Regions from separate parts of the Arthrobacter sp. PAMC25564 genome, predicted to be linked through region 3. Evidence: predicted binding sites of a transcription regulator. Region 3 holds the regulator's gene; each other region holds the start of a gene.

Region 1 (5,136 bases), 1.0 Mb from region 3:
CACCAGGAGCCGTTTGGGGTACATGCCGGGATCGTGTTCCCAGAGCCCGGCGAGGAACGCTTCCGGGTGGTGCGTCTTGAGCCAGGCGGACTGGTAGGTGGGCACGGCAAAGGCCGCCCCGTGGGCCTTGCAGAAGCCAAAGCTGCCGAAGGCCTTCAAGGTGCCCCAGACCTTGTCCACCACCCCGGGGGCGTAGTTCCGGGCCCGGGCCTCCCTCCGGAAGAACTCCTCCACCTTCCCCTCCAGCACCTCGTTGCCCAGCGCGCGGCGGAATTCATCGGCCCGGGCCAGCCCGCAGCCGGTCATCACGTCGAAGGTCTTCAGGATCTGTTCGTGGAAGACGGTCACCCCGTGGGTCTCCTTGAGGACCGGCTTCAGGTCCGGGTGCGGGTACACTTCGGGGGCGAAGCCGTGCCGGTGCTCAAGGAAGGGCCGGACCATGTCCGATTTCATCGGTCCCGGCCGGAACAGCGAGATGTCGATGATGAGGTCGTTGAATTCCCGCGGCGCCAGTTTGCCGATCAGTTCGCGCTGGCCCGGGGACTCGATCTGGAAACAGCCCAGGGTGTGGGTGCTGCGGATCAGCTCGTAGGTGGGTTCGTCATCCAGCGGGACGGCGTTCAGGTCGATGCGTCCGTCCGCAGCGATGTAGTCCGGACCTCTCCCGTCCGGACCTTCCGGATGTGCGCCGGCCGCGACCACCTCGGCCTTGGAGGGGTGGAGCCGGATCACCTCCCGGACGGCGAAGGCCATGGCGCTCTGCATCCTAACCCCCAGCACATCGAGTTTGAGCATCCCCATGGGATCCATGTCGTGCTTGTCGAACTGGCTCATCGGCAGGCCCAGGCCGCTGGGCTGGACGGGCGTGCGGTCCAGCAGGGTGGCGTCGCCCAGGATGACACCGCACGGGTGCATGGAGATGTGGCGCGGCAGCCGGTCCAGCCGTTCCGTGAGGTCCACCAGCAGGTCCAGCTGCTCGTTTTCGGTGATGTCGCGCTGCTCCACCCTTCCGGCGAATTCCCGCAGTTCCGGTTTCTCCACGAGGGCTTCGCGGAACTTCCGGGCCGAGAACCGCCACAGCTGCTTGGCGATTTCCCCGACTTCCCCGTCCTCCATGCCCAGCGCCAGGCCTGCGTCACGCACGGCACCGCGAGCGCGGTAGCCGTTCTGCATGCTCATCAGCGTGACGCGTTCGGCCCCGAAGCGCTCGAAGATCTTCCGGTAGACGTTGTGCCGTTCGGCGCTTTCGACGTCGATGTCGATGTCCGGGAGGGTGGCGCGGTCCCGAGAGAGGAAGCGCTCGAAGATGAGGTCGTGCTGGAGCGGGTTCACCTGGCTGACGTCGATCAGGTAGTTGACCAGGCTGGAGGCGCCCGAGCCGCGGGCGGCGGCGCGGACCCCCATATCCAGGATCATCCGTGAGACCTCGGCGACGGTCAGGAAGTACGCGGCGAAGCCCAGGCTGCCGATGATCCCCAGTTCGTGGTCCAGCCGGGCGCGCAGCTGTTCGGCCGGTTTCCCGGAGATTCCCGGGAACCGGCGGCCGATTCCGGCCTCGCAGCGCCCGGTGAGCTCCATCAGGGGGTCGCCGGCGATGCCGATCACGGACGTTTCCGGGACCACCGGCTGCTTCCAGCCCATGTCGGCCACAGGGTCCATCCGGCAGCGGTCCGCGAGCGCCTCGGTCTGGGCCATCAGCCGTTTGAGGTCTGCGGCGCCGTACCCGGCGGCATGCATGATCTCCTTGCCCAGCTGCAGCATCTGCGCCGCCGATTTGAGCCAGGCCTGCCCGTTGGGCTGGAGCAGCGGGGCGGCGGAGAGCTCCGGGAGGGATTTCAGGGTCCGGGCGGAGTCCAGCACGTCCGCCGTGGCCGCGCCGTCCTCGGCGACGTACCGCACGGCGTTGCTCAGCACGGCGGGCACCCCGTGTTCGGCGGCGAGTTTGAGCATGCGCACCGCATGGGCGGTGCTCAGGGGTTCACCGGGCGGGCTGAGCTGGCTGACCACCTCGGCGGCGAGGGTCCCCGGCGGCATGGCCTCCAGCCAGCGTTTGAACAGGGTGCGGGGGCGCAGGTAGCGCCGGCCGCCCATGGAGCGTCCGACGTCGGAGTCCGGGCCGAGCAGTACGGTCAGCACCGGCTTCAGGTTTTCCGGGTGCAGGGTGCGGGAGGCCAGCTCCGCGCGGGTCACGGCCACCGGCACCGCTCCCTGCGCCTTGCCCGTGGTGCGGGCATGGGCGTCGGAGATCAGCCGGCACAGCGCCCGGTACCCGGCGCCGTTGTTGTGCCCCTGGGCGAGCACGACGACGCGTCCCCCCACCTGGGTGCGGAGGTCGCCGTCGTCGTCAAGGACCGCAAGGTCCACCCCGATGATCGCGTCCAGTCCCGCCGCCATGCAGGCCGACAGATGCTTGACCGTTCCATAGAGGCCGTCGCGGTCGGTGCAGGCCAGCGCGGTGGCGCCGTCCGCGGCCGCGGCAGCCGCCAGCTCCTCCGGCCAGGAGACCCCGTAGTGGGCGCTGAAGGCCGTGGAGACGTGCAGATGGGTGAAGCTCATGCTGTTTTCGGCTTCCGGACGGGCTGCAGGGCGTCGTGGATCCGCACGAGCCGCCAGCGGCCGCTGCGGATTTGCCGGGACAGGTCAAGGGTGAGGGGCTCCCCCGGGGCTCCGCTGTCCGGGGACGGGTCAGACAGGTGCACCTGGACCCGCCAGATCTCGTGGTCCACCAGGCCCGGCCCGCTGCCGAGCGGGGCCCGGGTTTCCTCTGCCCACCACTGGCGGCGTTCATACCAGCGGACCGGCTCCGCGCAGACGGTGTAGTGCCGCCCGGCCCAGCCAAGCGTCAGGGGCTGGCCGGTGGGTGTGCAGACGACGTCGACCGACTCGCTGAACATGCCCATTCTTGCCTCCCGGAACAACCCGACCGCAGGGTTCCGGCACAGCTCAAGCCGGGACTGCGGTCAGGTACACGTAGTTTTCGAAGTAGTTCGAAGTAGTTATTCGAACATATCTTCGAATAACTTCAGTGTATGCCGGGACCGGAGCAAAACCTAGGTCAGGGGTGGACGGACGGGACCGCTGGGGGCAGGATTGAGCCATGAGTTCCCATAACGCACTCCTCAAGCACGTAAGCATCGCCGCCAAGGACACCACCCTGGTGGCGAAGTTCGATATAGACGGAAATATTCCGGGATCGGGGGCCTACGTGGTCGGGCTCGTGGCGGCAACCCCGGACCATTCCCATCAACGCCGGATGGGAATCGAATTCATGAACGGCGAGGCCGTTTCCTTCTACTGCTTCTGCCACGACGGGACCGAGGAGAACTTTGACCTCAAGGGCGTCGAGCACTCGGGCAACACCATCACCGGCAACTTTCCCATGAGCACGGTGATGGGACTGCCCAAAGGCCACCTGATGACAGCCTTCAGCGACTGCGACGGCCGGGACTACCAGGCCAATGTGGCGGTGGAGGAAGCCCTGTAGGCCAGGAACCCGCTAAAGAAGCGCTCCGGGGGCTCAGCTGCTGGCTTTATACACTTCCAGTTCAAGCGTGGTGAAGGCTTCGATCATGGCCCGGTAGGTCTTTTCGACGATCTCGGCGTCGATGTCCTTCTTCTCGGCCACGCCGCGGACATGCTCTATAACGCGCTCGACCCGTCCGGGAGCCCGCACCTGGCCGCTGTCCTCCTTCAGGGTTCCGGCGATCCGGATCAGCCGCTCGCGGCGTCCGATCAGCAGGACGATCTGCTCATCCACTTCGTCAACGGCCACCCGTACCGCGGCGAGCTGTTCCTTGTCGGCCTGGGCATCTTTGTGGTCTTCGTGATTTACGGACATGTCCATGACAGTATCGAAAGATGCAGCCACGAGTCGACCTAATTTCACTGGGTGTCCGCAGCATTGACGCCTCCCGCAGCTTCTACGTTGACGGCCTCGGCTGGCGCGTCCTCCGGGAATCCCCCGGCGACGTCGTCTTCATCCAGGCCAATCACGGCCTCGTCCTCTCCCTCTGGGATGCCTCCCGGATGCAGGCGGAGGCCGGGACTTCCAGCCCTGACGGGATTCCCTGCATCACCCTGAGCCATAACCTGGGCAGCGCGGCGGAGGTCGACTGGGTGATGGCCGAGGCCGAGGCGGCCGGCGCCACCATTGTGGCCGCGCCGAAAACCCAGCCCTGGGGCGGCTACACGGGATACTTCGCCGATCCGGACGGCTTCCGCTGGGAAGTTGCCTTCAACCCCACCTGGGCGGTCGACGCCGGCGGCGCGGTCATGCTCTGACCGGGCCACGGGCCGCCTCGGCCCGGGAACTTTTCGTCCGCGCACTGGAGCTGGAAGGCGCCGAGCCGGCGCTGCTCATAGCTTCGGCCGCGTGGCAGCCCGGGTTCGCGCTGTTGTGGATGGCCCGGGATGCTACCGAACGGGCACCGGTCATACCCTCCGCGCATCCGGTGCTGACGCTCTCAGCAGGGGAATGAAGACGATCAGAGCGACCAGCTGGGTTCCGACGGTGAAGATCACGAGCCCCGCATACGACGCCGTGTAAAGGGCGCCGATGATGGTGGACCCCGCCAGCCACGCCATCCCGTAGCCAGCGGTGAAGATGCCGTAGCCGGTCCCCCGCCGAACAGCGGGCACGAGGTCGGCGACGGCGGCGCGGAGCGTGGATTCATGGATCCCCAACGCCGCTCCCCAGACCACTGCGCCAGCCCAGACGAGGGCCGGGGCGGTCGTGAAGGACAGGAACGGGACGGCCGCGGTCAGCGGCAGCGCGATGAGCAGACCGCGCAGCCCGATCCGGTCATAGAGCGCTCCGGAGGCCAGGGCCGCCAGGGCCGCAGCTCCCATGGAGACGGCGTAGGTGACCGGTATCAGGGCCGAGGGCAGGACCTTCTGGACTTCCAGGTGGTAGGAGATGACGCCGAAGGTGGAGAACCCGAACATCGACACGGCGGTGAAGGCGCTATACCACCAGAACCTGGCCGGCAGCGGGACGCGCGCTGCACGGCTGCCCCGTTCAACAGCGTGGTCGGTTACGGCTTGGGCGTCGAATCGTTCCGGCACCGGGACGGCCCGGCGGAGCAGGAGCACGGCGACGAGGGCGAGTGCGCCAGGGATAGCCAGGACACCGAATCC
Region 2 (5,136 bases), 670 kb from region 3:
CACGAGGTGATCAAGGCCTTCGGCAGGCAGGAAGCATCGGCCGCCAGTTTCAGGGCAAGCAACGCCAAGCTCACCCGTGCCAGCGCCCGCGCCCAGTATGTGTCCGGCGCCGTGCAGCCGCTTATGGTCTTCGTTTCCAACCTCAACTACATCGCCGTCGCCGTGGTGGGTGCGCTCCAGGTCACGACGGGTGCCATGACCATTGGCGGCCTGCAGGCGTTCTTCCAGTTCAGCCGGCTCTTCAGCCAGCCGATGGGCCAGATCGGCGGCATGCTGACCCTGGTGCAGTCATGCCTGGCCTCGGCCGAGCGCGTCTTTTTCTTCCTGGATGCGCCGGAGATTCCGCCGGAGACCCCGGCCACGGCCCCGGGGCGACGCCCGGTCCCGAAGCCGTCCCCGGCCCCGGTCCGGAACACGGCGCGCCACAGCTCCCGGGAACCGTCCCTGACCCCGGGGGAGGACAGCGCCGCCGCGACGCAGCCGGTAGTGGCGGGGCACGTCGTCTTCGAACACGTCACGTTCAGCTACGGCCCGGGTTCCCCGGCGGTCGAGAACCTCTCCTTCGCCGTGGAACCGGGGCAGACCGTGGCGATCGTCGGCCACACCGGCGCAGGCAAGACGACGGTCGTCAACCTGCTGATGCGCTTCTACGAACTGGACTCCGGCCGGATCACCGTCGACGGGACGGACATCGCGGAGCTGCCCCGGGATGAACTGAGGAGCCGCTTCGGTACCGTGCTGCAGGATGCGTGGCTGTTCACCGGCACCATCCGGGACAACATCGAGTACGGACGGCCCGGCGCCTCCGACGCCGAGATCGTCGCCGCGGCCCGGGCCAGCCATGTGGACCAGTTCGTCCGGTCCCTCCCGGCCGGCTATGCCACCATGCTCGGCAACGACGGCGACTCGCTGAGCCGCGGCCAGCGCCAGCTCATCTCCATCGCCCGGGCCGAGCTGGCCGGACGCAGCATCCTGGTGCTGGACGAGGCCACGAGCTCGGTGGACAGCCGCACCGAGGTGCAGATCCGCAAGGCGATGAAACGGCTGCGGGAAGGTCACACAAGCTTCGTCATTGCCCACCGCTTGTCCACGGTCCGGGACGCTGATCTAATTCTTGTCATGGACCACGGACGGATCGTTGAACACGGGACCCATCAGCAGCTGATGGCCAGGGGCGGGCGCTACACCGCTTTGTATGAGGCCCAGTTCGCCGGCCGCGAACAAACGCAGGGCGTCACGGGGCCGGAGCAATGAGCCCCGCCGAGATTTCAACGGAGCGTTTCCCGGGCGTCTGGAAGCCCAACCCGGCCAGTTCCGTGCCGCTGTTCGAACAGCTCCGCCTGAACATCATCGAACGTGCCGACAACGGGACACTGGCGCCGGGCACCAGGCTGCCGGCGGTCCGCAGCCTGGCCGGTGAACTGGGGGTCGCACCGCACACCGTGGCGCGCGCCTACAAGGAACTTGAGGCTGCCGGCGTCGTGGTGACCCGCGGCCGGAACGGGACGGTTGTCTGCGCCCGGGACGAGGCCTGGAGCTCATTGTCCGCCGCGGCCGCGGCCTTCGCCGCGGCCGCGAATGCCCAGGGTGCCAGCTTCGCCGAGGCCGTGCAGTTGCTTGCCGCCGCCTATGACCGCGACTAGCAGATCCGGCCGGTGGAGACTTCGGCGGGAATAGTTGTTCGAAGAAATTTTCGATTAGCATTGGTAGCGTGCCTAAAGCTGTAGCTGAAGATCCAGCCGTTGAAGTCCAGTCCTCCGTTCCGAAGGGCTCAGCTCCCGTGAACTCCGCCAAACCGGGCCGCGCGGACGATTCCCGGCCGGAGCTGAAACGTCCCGACCTGTCGCGCCTCATCGTCAAGGGCGCGCGCGAACACAACCTGCGCAACGTGGACCTGGACCTGCCGCGCGACGCGATGATCGTTTTCACGGGGCTGTCCGGCTCGGGAAAGTCCTCCCTCGCCTTCGACACGATCTTCGCCGAAGGCCAGCGCCGCTACGTGGAATCGCTGTCCGCCTACGCGCGGCAGTTCCTCGGCCAGGTCGACAAACCCGACGTCGACTTCATCGAAGGCCTCTCACCCGCGGTCTCCATCGACCAGAAATCCACCAGCAAGAACCCCCGTTCCACCGTTGGCACCATCACCGAGATCTACGACTACATGCGCCTGCTGTGGGCCCGGGTCGGCCGCCCGTACTGCCCCATCTGCGGGGAGCCGGTGGCGAAGCAGACCCCGCAGCAGATCGTGGACCAGTTGCTGGAACTCCCGGACGGCACCCGCTTCCAGGTGCTCGCACCCGTGGTCCGTGGGCGCAAGGGCGAATTCGTGGACCTGTTCCGGGAACTGACCGCCAAGGGCTACTCCCGCGCCCGGGTCGACGAAAAGCTCATCCAGCTCAGTGATCCGCCCAAGCTGGGCAAGCAGTTCAAGCACACCATCGAAGTCGTCGTGGACCGCCTCGTGGTCAAGGACGGCATCCGGCAGCGCCTCACGGACTCGGTGGAGACCGCCCTCGGACTGGCCGAAGGCCGGATCCTGGCCGAATTTGTCGACCTCGACGCGGCGGACCCGGAGCGGACCAGGGCCTTCTCCGAACACCTCGCCTGCCCCAACGAGCATCCGCTGGCCATCGACGAGATCGAGCCGCGTTCCTTTTCCTTCAACAACCCCTTCGGCGCCTGCCCGGCGTGCAGCGGGATCGGCACCAAGCTGGAAGTCGATGAGGAACTCATCATTCCGAACCCGGAGCTTTCCCTCGCGGAAGGGGCGATCGCGCCGTGGTCCCTGGGCACCGCGACGACGGAGTACTGGAACCGCCTGCTCGCCGGCCTCGCCCAGGAGCTCGATTTCTCGATGACGGACCCCTGGCAGAAGCTGTCCGCCGAGGTCCGGCAGACCGTCCTGCACGGCAAAGACCACAAGGTCGTGGTGCAGTACCGCAACCGGTTCGGCCGGGAGCGCAAGTACAGCACGGGCTTCGAGGGCGTCATCCAGTACGTCCACCGCAAGCACACCGAGACCGATTCGGATTCGGCCAGGGACCGCTACGAGGAGTACATGCGGCAGATCCCGTGCCCGGCCTGCAACGGTGCCCGGCTGAACCCGGCATCGCTCTCCGTGCTGATCAACGGCAAGTCCATTGCCGAGGTCGCCGCCCTGCCGATGCGAGAATGCGCCCACTTCCTGGACACCCTTGTGCTCACCGGCCGCGAGGCCCAGATCGCCCACCAGGTCCTCAAGGAGATCCAGGCCCGCCTGACCTTCCTGCTCGACGTCGGGCTGGAGTACCTGAACCTGGAACGGCCGTCCGGGACCCTGTCCGGCGGCGAAGCCCAGCGCATACGGCTGGCCACCCAGATCGGTTCCGGCCTCGTGGGCGTGCTCTACGTCCTCGACGAGCCCTCGATCGGCCTGCACCAGCGGGACAACCGCCGCCTGATCGAAACGCTCACCCGGCTGCGCGACCTCGGCAACACCCTGATTGTCGTGGAGCACGACGAGGACACCATCCACGAAGCCGACTGGGTGGTCGACATCGGACCCGGCGCCGGCGAGCACGGCGGCGTGGTCGTCCACTCCGGCTCCTACGAGGACCTCCTGAAGAACACCGAGTCCCTCACCGGCGACTACCTCTCCGGCCGCCGGAAGATCGACATCCCGACGAAGCGGCGCAAGTACGACAAGAAGCGTGAGCTGAAGGTCACCGGGGCCAAGGAGAACAACCTCCTCAACGTCGACGCGACCTTCCCGCTGGGCCTCTTCACGGCCGTGACCGGGGTCAGCGGCTCCGGCAAGTCGACCCTGGTCAATGAAATCCTCTACAAGGTGCTGGCCAACAAGCTCAACGGCGCCAAGCAGGTCGCCGGTCGGCATAAGTCCGTCCAGGGACTCGAGCACCTGGACAAGGTGGTGCACGTTGACCAGAGCCCCATCGGCCGCACCCCGCGCTCCAACCCGGCCACCTACACGGGTGTCTTCGACCACATCCGCAAGCTCTTCGCCGACACAACCGAGGCGAAGGTCCGCGGCTACATGCCGGGAAGGTTCTCCTTCAACGTCAAGGGCGGCCGCTGTGAGGCCTGCTCGGGTGACGGCACGCTGAAGATCGAAATGAACTTCCTGCCCGATGTCTATGTGCCGTGCGAGGTCTGCCATGGTGCCCGCTACAACCGGGAAACGCTCGAGGTCCATTACAAGGGCAAGACCATCGCGGACGTGCTGAACATGCCGATCGAGGAAGGCGCCGGGTTCTTTGCGGCCTTCTCGCCGATCGCACGGCACCTCAACACGCTCGTCGACGTCGGACTGGGGTACGTCCGGCTGGGACAGCCCGCCACGACGCTCTCCGGCGGCGAGGCCCAGCGCGTGAAGCTGGCGGCCGAACTCCAGAAGCGTTCCAACGGCCGCAGCGTCTACGTCCTCGACGAGCCCACCACGGGCCTGCACTTCGAGGACATCAGGAAGCTGCTGATGGTCCTCCAGGGCCTCGTGGACAAGGGCAACACGGTCATCACGATCGAGCACAACCTCGATGTCATCAAGAGCGCGGACTGGATCGTGGATCTGGGGCCCGACGGCGGCTCCGGCGGCGGCCGGATCGTCGCCTCCGGTACGCCGGAGCAGGTGGCAAAGTCGACGGAGAGCCACACGGCGGCGTTCCTCGCTGACATCCTGGCCTGACCGCGACGCGCCGTCTGCCCCGTGACGCGCAAATGCCCTGGCGCTGCCGGAATTCCGGCAGCGCCAGGACATTTGCGCGTCGCCAGACGAAAAGCAGGGCGCGGATGCGAGTTTCTGGCATCCGCGCACTCGTGAGAAACTAAGCCGGTGACCCATACAACAGTGCCCGTGATCTTCGACCTGGACGGCACTCTTGTCGATCCGGCCCGGGGGATATCGGACGGAATCGCCGCGGCCCTCACGGAACTCGGACTCGCTGTGCCAGGCCGGGCCGGGCTGGACGCGATGATCGGCCCGAAGCTCAGCCACTCTCTTCTGGACATCGCCGGCGTTCCGGCGGAGCAGCTGGAAGAGGCCATCCGGATCTACCGGGCGCACTACCTGTCCACCGGGATCGCGCAGAGCCGGCTCTATCCCGGCGTCCGGGCCTTGCTGGAGTCATACGCCGAGGCCGG
Region 3 (5,136 bases):
CGCAGATCGCGAGCACCGGCCGTCCGCCGGCGACGCGGCGTCCGATCATGCGGATCCCGTCGACGGCTTTAAGCTCGTTCATGACCGTTTCGAAGGCGCCGACGCCGGGGACCACGAGGCCGTCGGCGTTGAGCACGTCCTCCGGTTTGGCGCTGAGGATGACCTGGGCACCGGCGCGTTCCAGCGCGCGGACGGCGGAGCGGACGTTGCCCGAGCCGTAGTCCAGCACCGTGACGGTGGGCTTGCCCTCGGGCGAGGGAAGTTTCCGGCCGGCCTCGGGGTTGATGACGGCCCCGTCCCGGACGACCTTGCCGGTCACAGTGCGCCCTTGGTGGACGGAATGCCCTTGACCCGGGGATCGGGCTCCACGGCCGAGCGCAGGGCCCGGGCGAAGGCCTTGAACTGGGCCTCGACGATGTGGTGCGGGTCCCGGCCGGCGGTGACGTTCATGTGCAGGCAGATACCGGCGTGCAGGGTGATGGCTTCGAAGACGTGGCGTGTCAGCGAGCCGGTGAAGTGGCCGCCGATCAGGTGGTATTCCTGGCCTGCGGGCTCGCCGCCGTGCACCAGGTACGGGCGGCCCGAGACGTCGACGACGGCGTGCGCGAGGGCCTCGTCCAGCGGCACCGTGGCTTCACCGAAGCGCCGGATGCCGGCCTTGTTGCCCAGGGCGGTCTTCAGCACCTCGCCGAAGGTGATGGCGACGTCCTCCACCGTGTGGTGGACGTCGATGTGGGTGTCGCCGGTGGCCTTGACCGTCATGTCGATCAGGGAGTGCTTGCTCAGCGCCGTCAGCATGTGGTCGTAGAAGGGAACCGAGGTGCTGATGTCCGAAGTGCCGGTGCCGTCCAGGTTGATTTCGACCAGGACGGAGGACTCGCTGGTGGTCCGTTCCATCCGTGCGGTCCGGCCCTCGGCAGCTGATCCGGTGTTGCTCATGTGGGTGTTTCCTTTGGAAGAAGGCATGGTGCTGGGCAGTCGTGCAGTGATCTGGTCCCGGGCTTAAGTCTAGGCCTGCAGCGCTGCGCGGCCGGTCAGGATCCGCTCGAGGGCTTCGAGGAAGGCTGTGGTTTCGGTCTCAGTGCCGGCCGTGACGCGCAGGTGTCCGGGGATGCCGACGTCGCGGATGAGCACGCCGGCGTCGAGCAGCCCCTGCCAGATCCCGTGCTGGTCCTCGAGGCCGCCGAAGAAGACGTAGTTGGAATCAGAGGCGGCCGGCTTGAGGCCCATCCGCTGCAGTTCGGAGACGATCCGGTCCCGCTGGCGCTTGATGTCCTCGACGTCGGCCATCAGCGCCACCCGGTGGTGCAGCGCGGCCAGGGCGGTTGCCTGGGTGATCGCCGAGAGGTGGTACGGGAGGCGGACCAGGCGCAGCGCGTCAGTCACCCCGGGTGCCGCGGCCATGTACCCAAGCCGGGCGCCGGCGAGGGCGAAGGCCTTGCTCATGGTGCGCGAGACGATGAGCCGTTCCCGGCCGGGCAGCAGCGTGAGCGCACTGGGCGTGCCGTCGTGGGCGAACTCGTGGTAGGCCTCGTCGACGATCACGATGGTCTGGCTGGCCTCACCGGCGGCGTAGACGGCCTCCACGACGTCGAGGCCGAGGCCGGTGCCGGTGGGGTTGTTCGGGGAGCACAGGAAGACGACGTTGGGTTGGAGTTCGCGCACCTGGCGTGCCGCCGATTCCGCACTGAGTCCGTAGTCCCCGGCCCGTTCTCCGACGATGTATCCGGTGTCCGTTCCTGCGGCCAGCAGGGGGTACATGGAGTATGTGGGAGGGAAGCCCAGGGCGGTGCGGCCCGGGCCGCCGAAGGCCTGGAGGATCTGCTGGAGCACCTCGTTGGAACCGTTGGCCGCCCAGATGTTCTCTGCGCCCAGTCCGTGGCCGAGGTACTCCGCCAACGCTTCGCGCAGTTCCGTGAACTCACGGTCAGGGTACCGGTTCAGGCCGGCGGCCGCCGCCGTGACGGCCTCGGCGATGGCCGCCTGGACGTCGGCCGGAACACCATGGGTGTTCTCGTTGACGTTGAGCAGGATGGGGACATCCAGCTGGGGCGCACCGTACGGGTGCAGGCCCCGCAGATTGGTCCGGAGGGGAAGTCGGTTGAGGCGCTCTAACTGGTCAGTCACCTCAACAGTTTAAGTGAGGCCGTGGCGAGCCCTGAAACTGTGACGCCTGGCGCCCTATTTGGACGGAACGAAGAGCCGCTGGCCCGGGAAGACGCGCGCGGCATCCAGGTTGTTGAGCTGGACGATGTCGGCGACCACGTCCCGGGGATCGCGCCCCGGTGCCACGGCGGCTGCGATGGCCCACAGGGATTCACCGGACTGGACCGTCACGGACACGGCCGGGGTCGGCGACAGCTCGGACGCTGACTCCGCCGCCTTGGCGGGAGCGTTGAGGAAGCCGCTGAGCGACAGAAGAAGGGCGGCCAGCAGGATGAGCGGCACACCGAAGAAGACGAACCTTCCCCGCCGGGTCAGCCGGAGCGGCCCCTGCTTGGTGCGCGGTGCGGACGCCGGACCCGCCGGACCTGCCGGACCTGCCGGACCTGCCGGACCTGCAGGGACATGATGGTCGAAAGACCGGACCTGTTCGGACGGATCGTACTGGCCGAATGTATCGTGAAACGCGCTTGATGCTGACATGAACTGAGCCCTCCTGGACCATACGGTGCCGACACTTTCCCGCCCGGCGTACTCCACGTACCTGCCGCCAACCGGCCTGACCTTCGAACATGTTGCCGAACGCCATCCTGCACCCGGCCAGTCCAGAGTAGAACACATATTCGAACTTTGCTGGTTCCGTTTTAGCACTTATTGACGAACATTGTCGAGACTCGCTAGAACAAATGTTTGAAAAAGCCGTGGGGCTGGCCTACGTTTGAATCACAGCTCAACCGTTTCCGCGGTTGAACACCAGTAGTTGATCAGCAGGGTCTGACATTTCAGGCCGGAAGACCCCGGCACGTGCAGCAACGGCAGCCGGGCGGATTGGAAAGGCGTTGGCGAACATGGCAGCACAAGCCACCGGCGGCAGGGCCGCTCCACGGAACCCCCAGCCAGCCCGGGCCCCCAAGAGCCTTACCGTCCGGCAGAAGAAGATCCTGGAAACGATCCAGCGGTCTGTGACGGAGAAGGGATATCCGCCGTCGATGCGCGAGATCGGCGACACTGTAGGGCTCGCCAGCCTGTCCAGCGTCACGCACCAGCTCTCGCAACTGGAAAAGCTCGGCTATCTCCGGCGGGATCCCAAACGTCCGCGCGCCATGGAAGTGCTGATGCCGCTGACCCTCGATGAGGGAAGCACCAGGATTTCAGGCGTGGAGAAGTCCGGCGGACTGCGCACCGTCGGAGGGCTGTCCGTCTCGGAGCTCGCCAGCGCCACGGATACCGCAATGGTGCCCCTCGTGGGCCGGATCGCCGCCGGTGGCCCCATCCTGGCAGACCAGGTCGTGGAAGACGTTATGCCGCTGCCGCGCCAGCTGGTGGGCCACGGCGAACTCTTTATGCTCAAGGTCGCCGGCGATTCGATGATCGACGCCGCCATCTGCGACGGCGACTGGGTCGTCGTCCGGCGCCAGGGTGATGCCCTCAACGGCGATATCGTTGCCGCACTGCTGGATGACGAGGCAACAGTCAAGACCTTCCGGCAGCGCGACGGCCACACCTGGCTGCTGCCGCAGAACACCCGCTACGAGCCCATCCTCGGCGACCACGCCGTCATCATGGGCAAGGTCGTCTCCGTCCTGCGCTCCCTTTAGGGCTGGTCCGGCCCGCAGCCCGGGAGGGCACCTAGCTAAAGCCCCGCGGCTCCCCCGCGGCTAGGTGGCAGCCTGCCGCGATTCCGTGGCGAGCCGTTCCAGCGCCGCCAGGGCGATTGCCGGATCGGTGGTCGGCCAGAACGGCGGCAAGGCCGCGCGAAGGAACGCCCCATAGCGTTCTGTCGACAGCCGTGAATCCAGGACCGCCACCACGCCCTTGTCCGACGTCGAGCGGATCAGCCTGCCTGCCCCCTGGGCGAGGCGGATGGCGGCGTGCGTGGCCGAGACGGACATAAACCCATTCCCGCCGGACTGGGCGACCGCCCGTGAGCGCGCGGTCATCAGCGGGTCATCCGGACGAGGGAAGGGAATCCTGTCGATGACCACAAGCCGGCACGAATCGCCGGGAACGTCGACACCCTGCCAAAGGGACATCGTGCCGAACAGGCAGGTGTCCGGCTCCTCGGCGAACTGCCGCACGAGTGCCGTCATGGTCGAATCACCCTGGCACAGGATGTCCACGTCCATCCGTGGCCGCATGGCCTCGGCGGCGTCTTCGGCGGCGCGCCGGGAGGAGAAGAGGCACAGTGCCCCGCCGCCGGAGGCCGTGATCAGCTTTTCCAGCTCGTCGAGGGCTTCCGGGGACGCTCCGCGGCCGGGCTTGGGCAGATGCCTGGCGACGTAGAGGATGCCCTGCTTCGGGTAGTCGAAGGGCGAGCCGACGTCGACGCCGGTCCAGCTGGGGGCGCCGGGTCCGACCAGCCCGAGGCCGCCTGCAGCCGGTTCGAAGGCGGAGCCGATCGCGAGCGTCGCCGAGGTCAGGATCACGGTGTGGTCTGCGAACAGGCCCTCGCGGAGCCGTCCGGCGACGCTGAGCGGTGCCACGTTGATCAGGGCCGGTGCGGTCTCGTCGGGCGGGGAGTAGCCCTGCTGCGGGTCGAACGTGCTGTTGCGGGAAAACCAGACCACCTCGCGGTTTTCCCGGGCAGCCAGGAGCCGTTCGCAGAGTTCCAGGATGACCATGAGCCGGGAGCGCGCGAGCTGGCGGCCGCCGTCGGCCGTGCTGGCGCTGTCCCCCTTGGAATCGGACAGAGCCGCACGGCAGGCATCCCGCAACTGGTCCACGCAGTCCAGCTGTTCGCTGTTGAGCCCGTTGGGCATCAGTCCGCTGGGGACGCCTTCGATGGCAAGTTCCAGGTGGGACGCCGCGTTGTTGAGTGCGTCCACGGTGATGCCGGTGTGTTTGCGGGCGCCCGAGGCGGCGGCATGCACCATGGCCACGGAGAGCTGGCCAGAGACGGCGCCGGTGACGCGGTCCTGGAGCTCGTGGGCCTCGTCCACGACAACGACGTCATAGTCCGGCAGGACGGCCAGG

What was found. Region 3 encodes LexA, which represses DNA repair genes until DNA is damaged. Its sites were predicted from a motif close to TCGAACANNTGTTCGA; they were not measured.
Region 1: E5206_RS11640 (DUF6504 family protein) is a predicted target of LexA. The motif match lies at 3,001-3,016, and genes of this name have one in related genera.
Region 2: uvrA (excinuclease ABC subunit UvrA) is a predicted target of LexA. The motif match lies at 1,682-1,697, and genes of this name have one in related genera.

What each region holds. Positions count from the first base shown of each region.
Region 1 covers NZ_CP039290.1:2,480,579-2,485,714, reverse strand. Annotated here, with positions in the region: gene dnaE (DNA polymerase III subunit alpha) at 1-2,556, opposite strand, end outside; gene E5206_RS11640 (DUF6504 family protein) at 2,553-2,900, opposite strand; gene E5206_RS11635 (hypothetical protein) at 3,098-3,484, shown strand; gene E5206_RS11630 (chorismate mutase) at 3,518-3,844, opposite strand; gene E5206_RS11625 (VOC family protein) at 3,859-4,281, shown strand; gene E5206_RS11620 (MFS transporter) at 4,432-5,136, opposite strand, start outside.
Region 2 covers NZ_CP039290.1:2,805,906-2,811,041, reverse strand. Annotated here, with positions in the region: gene E5206_RS13155 (ABC transporter ATP-binding protein) at 1-1,254, shown strand, start outside; gene E5206_RS13150 (GntR family transcriptional regulator) at 1,251-1,643, shown strand; gene uvrA (excinuclease ABC subunit UvrA) at 1,781-4,681, shown strand; gene E5206_RS13140 (HAD hydrolase-like protein) at 4,829-5,136, shown strand, end outside.
Region 3 covers NZ_CP039290.1:3,476,957-3,482,092, forward strand. Annotated here, with positions in the region: gene hisH (imidazole glycerol phosphate synthase subunit HisH) at 1-319, opposite strand, end outside; gene hisB (imidazoleglycerol-phosphate dehydratase HisB) at 316-939, opposite strand; gene E5206_RS16175 (histidinol-phosphate transaminase) at 1,009-2,127, opposite strand; gene E5206_RS19665 (LysM peptidoglycan-binding domain-containing protein) at 2,182-2,481, opposite strand; gene lexA (transcriptional repressor LexA) at 3,012-3,761, shown strand; gene E5206_RS16190 (ATP-dependent DNA helicase) at 3,822-5,136, opposite strand, start outside.